DNA from 2 places in the Pseudomonas coleopterorum genome. Region 1 is predicted to be linked to the other one. Evidence: predicted binding sites of a transcription regulator. Region 1 holds the regulator's gene; the other holds the start of a gene.
The links. Region 1 encodes FliA, which starts transcription of late flagellar genes. Its sites were predicted from a motif close to CTAAAGTTTNNNNNNNNNNNGCCGNTAA; they were not measured.
Positions count from the first base shown of each region.

Region 1 (3,410 bases):
GCTCTGCTCGACCAGGTCCATCGTCCGGTTGGCTGCGCTCTCGGTCAGGCGCACCACGTACGACAGGCGTTCGGTCGCGTCGGTGATCTGCGACACCTCTTCGGCCTGGGGAATGGTCGGATCGATCTGGAAACTGACGATGGCGCTGTGCAGCTCGCGGGTCAGCTTGCCGACTTCCTGATACAAACCGCGATCGCGGGTCTGATTCAGTTCGTGGATCAATTGCACCGCTTCACCGAAACGGCCTTTCTCAAGGCTGTCGACCAGCTCGACGGCGTGTTTCTTCAGGGTCGACTCGAAGTCCCCCAACGTGCTTTGTTTGTGGTCCATTGCGCCCCCATTGCAGACTTCAGCTATTGACGCGCTCGAAAATCTTTTCGATTTTTTCTTTCAGCACTTGCGCAGTGAAAGGCTTGACCACATACCCGTTGACCCCGGCCTGGGCGGCTTCGATGATCTGCTCGCGCTTGGCCTCGGCGGTCACCATGAGCACCGGCAGGTGCTTGAGGCGGTCGTCGGCGCGCACCTGGCGCAGCAGATCGATGCCCGACATGCCCGGCATGTTCCAGTCGGTGACGAGGAAATCGAAGTTGCCGCTGTGCAACATCGGCAAGGCGGTGTTGCCATCGTCGGCCTCGGCGGTGTTGGTGAAGCCCAGGTCACGCAGCAGATTCTTGATGATGCGCCGCATCGTCGAAAAATCGTCGACGATGAGGATTTTCATGTTCTTGTCCAATTAGACCTCCAGCAGTCTTGAACACGCCCAGCCTCTGAGCGTGCATAACAATCGAATTCGCCTGAGCCACTTGCCGCTGCAGATCGCTTACACGCGCTACGCCAACGGGCCTCTTCGCGGGCAGAGCCCGCTCCCACATAGGTCGAGACTGTGGGAGCGGGCTCTGCCCGCGAAAAAGCCCGCACCGATCTCGCCGTTCCTTCAGCGTGCCCGCCACTCTCCCAAGCGCCCGCGCAGTCGCGCGGCGCACTGGCTGTGCAACTGGCTGACGCGCGATTCGCTGACACCCAGTACCTCGCCGATTTCCTTGAGGTTCAACTCTTCGTCGTAATACAGCGACAACACCAGCTTCTCGCGTTCGGGCAGGTTGGCGATGGCCTCGGCCAGCGCACCCTGGAAGCGCTCGTCCTCCAGATCCCGCGAGGGCTCCAGCGAACCGCTGGCGCCGTCTTCGTGCAGCCCCTCGTGTTCGCCGTCCTGCAGCAGGTCGTCGAAACTGAACAGGCGGCTGCCCAAGGTATCGTTCAGGATCCCGTAGTAATCATCCAGACTCAGATTGAGTTCGGCCGCAATCTCGTGATCTTTAGCGTCGCGACCGGTTTTTGACTCGATTCGGCGAATGGCATCACTGACCATGCGGGTATTGCGGTGCACCGAACGCGGTGCCCAGTCACCCTTGCGCACCTCGTCGAGCATCGCGCCGCGAATACGAATGCCGGCATAGGTCTCGAAACTGGCCCCTTTGCTCGAGTCGTACTTGGTCGAAACCTCCAGCAGGCCGATCATGCCGGCCTGGATCAGGTCTTCCACCTGCACGCTTGCCGGCAGTCGCGCCAGCAGGTGATAGGCAATGCGCTTGACCAGCGGCGCGTATTGCTCGATCAGCTGATGCTGCTGCGAGTCGCGCGACGCCTTGCTGTACATACGGTATCCGCTGGCGCTCATGATACGGGCCCTGCACTGGTTTGCTGCACCAGGCGTTCGACGAAGAACTCCAGGTGGCCGCGGGGATTGGCCGGCAATGGCCAGGTGTCTACCTTCTGCGCGATGGCCTTGAAGGCCAGCGAGCATTTGGAGCGGGGAAACGCCTCGTAGACGGCGCGCTGCTTCTGCACGGCCTTGCGCACCGACTCGTCGTACGGCACGGCGCCGACGTACTGCAGGGCCACGTCGAGGAAGCGGTCGGTCACCTTGGTCAGCTTGGCGAACAGGTTGCGGCCTTCCTGAGGGCTCTGCGCCATGTTGGCCAGGACCCGGAAGCGATTCATGCCGTAGTCGCGGTTGAGCAGCTTGATCAGGGCGTAGGCATCGGTGATCGAAGTCGGCTCGTCGCACACCACCAGCAGCACTTCCTGGGCCGCGCGTACGAAACTCACCACGGAGTCGCCGATACCGGCAGCGGTGTCGATGATCAATACGTCGAGGTTGTCGCCCACGTCGCTGAAGGCCTGGATCAGGCCTGCATGCTGGGCCGGGGTCAGGTGCACCATACTCTGGGTGCCGGAGGCCGCCGGCACCACGCGAATGCCGCCAGGGCCCTGCAACATCACGTCACGCAGTTCGCAGCGACCTTCGATCACGTCGGCCAGGGTGCGCTTGGGGGTCAGGCCCAGCAATACGTCGACGTTGGCCAGGCCAAGGTCGGCGTCCAGCAACATGACCCGGCGGCCGAGCTCGGCCAACGCCAGGGACAAGTTCACTGACACATTTGTCTTGCCGACGCCGCCTTTGCCGCCGGTCACCGCGATCACCTGTACGGGATGCATGCTGCCCATGTTCGTTCTTTACCTTGTCTAGACCGAGGCCACACCAGTGGCTGCCAGTTCGATTGCTCGAGTAATTCCTGGCAACCCTACGATGCAGGAAGATTGTGCTTGCCTAACGTTCTTCACCTCAGCCAACTCGCTTGTCGGGGCTGTGGTAGAGACCTGCGAACATATCGGCCATGGCCTCTTCGCTGGGCTCTTCTTGCATCTGCACGCTCACCGCGCGGCTGACCAGCTGGTGCCGCCGCGGCAGATGCAAGTCGTCGGGAATGCGCGGCCCATCGGTGAGATAGGCAATCGGCAGTTCCTGACTGATGGCCAGGCTCAGCACTTCGCCGAGACAGGCCGTTTCATCGAGTTTGGTCAGGATGCACCCGGCCAGACCGCAACGTTTGTAGCTATGGTAGGCCGCGGTCAGCACCTGCTTCTGGCTGGTGGTCGCCAGCACCAGGTAGTTGCGGGCGTTGATCCCACGTCCGGCCAGGCTTTCGAGCTGCATGCGCAGGGCCGGATCGCTGGCCTGCAGGCCGGCGGTGTCGATCAAGACCACGCGCTTGCGCAGCAGCGGCTCCAGGGCCTGTACCAATGACTGGCCCGGATCCACCTGAGTCACCGAAACGTTGAGAATGCGGCCCAGGGTCTTGAGCTGTTCCTGAGCACCGATACGAAAACTGTCCATGCTCACCAGAGCCACGCTCTGCGAGCCGTATTTGAGCACATAGCGCGCCGCCAGCTTGGCCAGGGTGGTGGTCTTGCCCATGCCGGCCGGGCCGACCATGGCGATCACGCCACCTTCTTCGAGCGGTTCGACGTCCGGCGTGCGAATCATACGCGCCAAGTGCGCCAGCAGCATCCGCCAGGCCTGCCGTGGCTCGTGAATTTCACTGGTCAGGCTGAGCAGTTCGCGA
Region 1 is NZ_FNTZ01000001.1:2,982,540-2,985,949, forward strand. It holds gene BLV18_RS13310 (protein phosphatase CheZ) at 1-330, opposite strand, end outside; gene BLV18_RS13315 (chemotaxis response regulator CheY) at 350-724, opposite strand; gene fliA (RNA polymerase sigma factor FliA) at 938-1,684, opposite strand; gene fleN (flagellar synthesis regulator FleN) at 1,678-2,511, opposite strand; gene flhF (flagellar biosynthesis GTPase FlhF) at 2,630-3,410, opposite strand, start outside.

Region 2 (3,410 bases), 1.2 Mb from region 1:
CGCCCCTTCGGTGTTCTGTGCGACGTCGGCCACGCTGGTGGTCATCTCGTTGATGGCCGTGGCGACCTGTTCGGTCTCGCTTTGCTGAGTGTTCATCGATTGCTTGGCCCGATCGATGGAAACGCCCATGCGCGCGGCGGCATCGGAAACCGACTGCGAGCTGCGCTCGACCTGGGTCAGCGAGCTGCCGAAGGCCCGCACCATGTGGTTCAGGCTGTTGCCCACGTCGGCCATTTCGTCCTTGCCACGCACCTGGACGCGTGCGCTCAAGTCACCTTGGCCGATGAGCCGGGTGGCCTGCAACACATCCTCGATGCTACGGCGCATGGCACTGTAGATACCGCAGAACACGTACGCCAGCAGCAGGCCGACGACGGCGAACATGCCAAGAATGAACAGCCGCTCCGAGGTCTTTTCCTGAGCCCGCTGGGCCAGGCGGTTGAGCAGTTCTTCCTGCAGCGTGTCCTGTGCCTTGTACAGCTCAGCCACGACCGAGTTGCCTTTGGCGGGCACGTTCTGCACGTTGACCAGCGTGTCACTGGTAGAGGACGTGACCGCTTCCAGGTCCGCACGGAAGCCGGTCAGGCTCATGAACGCACTGTCGATAGGTGCCTGAATGCGATCGGCCAGGGCGGGCTCTCGGCGACGCAGCAGCTCCAGGCTTTGCTGAAGCTCCTTGTGGATGAGCAATTCGGTCTTGAGCATCGACTTGATCACGCCACGCGTCGCGGGGCTCAACGGCTGCCCCTCACGCAGCCCGCTGGCCAAGCCGCGCAATTGCCCGACGATGTTGATCTGGCGAGGCAGACGCAGCGTGCTCAGGTCGATCATGAACAGCGATGCGTAATCCTCATCCAGCACCATGCCCGACGTCGCGGAGACGTAGTAGACGAAATTCAGGGTCTCGGTCAGTTGGTCGTTCCATTGATCGAACATGCCCCCAGGATCGACGCCGGGCTTGGCCAGCGACATCAAGCGCGTGGCCGAGGCATGCAGGCGTTCGACGCGATCGCCGGTCTGCAGAGCGTCGTTGAACTGGCGGTCAGTGGTGGCCAGTTTCGAGAAGGCGTCTTCGATCTTTGCCTGATTGGCCAGCACATCGGCCTGTGCGGTCTGATCGCCGCTGAGCAGGCGGTTGGTCAACGCGCGCTGCATCATGGACAGGCGCAGGATCGGCGTCACATCCAGCAGGTAGCGCTGGCCGGTCTGCTCCGAGCGTATGACCGCCAGGCTGTCATTGAGCTGAACGATGAAGCGGGTACCGAGCAGGAGCAGCGGAACCAGAACGATGATGGCGAGCACCGCGAATTTGGTCTTGAAGCGCAATCGGTTGGCGAGCGTTACGGCAGGAGCAAGGATGTTCATAGGGTTCTCACAGCCCGGAATGGGACGGTTCGTGGTTAAGCGTGAGGTGAGAACGGTCCCTTTCTCGGACGCCGGGGCTCTGTCCGGCCCCTTGGCCGAGCACAGGTGTTCTGTGCTCAAACGTCCGTATCGGTTGGGTTTCGGATAACTTTACGAGAATTTGTACAAATATATTTATTTGTACAGCTTTTGAACTTCATGACTTGAGTAATGTCGCGGCGACATCACTGCGGGGCTCGAAAAAATAAAGATTGAATACTCACAGAAAATGTTATTTAAATAACATAAATAACAGCCGACGGTGGGTCCGTCGGCGCTGGCGAGGTCACAACAACAATGAGCAAGATCGCAGTCATCGGCAGCAACATGGTCGACCTGATCACCTACATCGAGCGCATGCCCGCCCAGGGCGAAACCCTCGAAGCACCGCGTTTCGCCATGGGCTGCGGCGGCAAGGGGGCCAACCAGGCCGCGGCGGCGGCCTTGCTGGGTGCCGACGTCCTGATGCTGAGCAAGGTCGGCGACGACGGCTTCGCCGATACCACCCTGGCCAATTTCCAACGGCTGGGCATCGACTCGCGTTTCGTCGAGCGGGTACCGGGCGTGTCCAGCGGTGTGGCGCCGATCTTCGTTCAGGAGAACTCCCACAACAGCATCCTGATCGTCAAAGGCGCCAATGCCCATCTGCATCCGGCCGACATCGATCGCGCCGAGGCGCAATTGCGTGATTGCGCCCTGATCGTGCTGCAACTGGAAATCGAACTGGCGAGCGTGTACCACGCCATCGAGTTCGCTCGACGCCACGCCATTCCAGTGTTGCTCAACCCCGCCCCTGCCCTGGCCGGCCTGAGCAACGACCACTTGGCGCTGCTGGACTTCCTGATTCCCAACGAAAGCGAACTGGCGCTCATCAGCGGGCTGCAGGTGAATTCTGCCGCGGACGCTGCGCATGCCGCGCGGACCCTGGTGGCCAAGGGTGTACGCCACGTCATCGTCACCTTGGGTGAACAAGGCGCCCTGTACGTGGGCGCCGAAGGCGAGTGGCAGGTCCCGGGCGTCAAGGTCGAGGCGCGCGACACCAGTGGCGCGGGCGACGCCTTCATCGGCTGCTTCGCAAGGCACTGGAGCCGGGACGCCGATATCCGTCAGGCGATGCAACAGGCGGTGGCCTACTCCGCCTGCTCGGTCACCGGCCTCGGCACGCAGTCTTCCTACCCGGACGCAGAAACGTTTGCACGCTTTCTGGATGCATCGGCTCGCTGACACCTCACCAGCACTCTCGCGGAGAACAATAATGAACAAACCTGCGCTGCAACAAACCCCGGACGGGTTCTACCTGAACCGTACGCCATGGTTCGCCTTCATCCTGCTGTGTCTGATCTTCGCCCTGTGGGCTGCCGCGGCCGGCATGAACGACGTGTTGATCGCCCACTTCAAGAAGGCCTTCCTGCTCAGCGACTTCCAGTCGGCCTTCGTCCAGTCGGCGTTCTACCTGGGCTACTTCTTCGTCGCCATACCGGCAGCCCTGGTGGTGCGCCGTTTCAGCTACAAGACCACGATCCTGGTCGGCCTGATGCTGTACCTGTTCGGCTGCGCGCTGTTCTTCCCTGCCGCGTCCACCGCCAAGTACGGCATGTTTCTGATCGCGCTGTTCGTCATCGCCGCCGGCCTGTCGTTTCTCGAGACCGCCTGCAACACCTATTCGACCCTGATGGGTCCGCGGGAAACCGGCACGCGACGCCTGAACATCTCCCAGACCTTTCACCCGTTCGGAGCCATGACCGGGGTGTACGTGGGCAGCTTCGTGATGTTCAAGGACACCGACGCCAGCCACGAGCAACTGGCGCAGATGAGTGCCAGCGAAGCGGCCGTGCAACAGTTGCAGATGATCCAGTCGACCTTGCTGCCGTACAAATGGATGATCGCGGTGCTCATTCTGATGTTCATCCTGATCGCCATCACCCGCTTTCCCGCCTGCAAGGGCAACCGCACCGGCAGCGAACCCCGGGCCAGCCTGGGTGAAAGCCTGGGCCGCCTGCGCCGCA
Region 2 is NZ_FNTZ01000001.1:1,814,513-1,817,922, reverse strand. It holds gene BLV18_RS08250 (methyl-accepting chemotaxis protein) at 1-1,365, opposite strand, end outside; gene rbsK (ribokinase) at 1,702-2,628, shown strand; gene fucP (L-fucose:H+ symporter permease) at 2,660-3,410, shown strand, end outside.
Region 2: the regulator FliA is predicted to act here: its motif matches at 1,492-1,519, upstream of BLV18_RS08250 (methyl-accepting chemotaxis protein).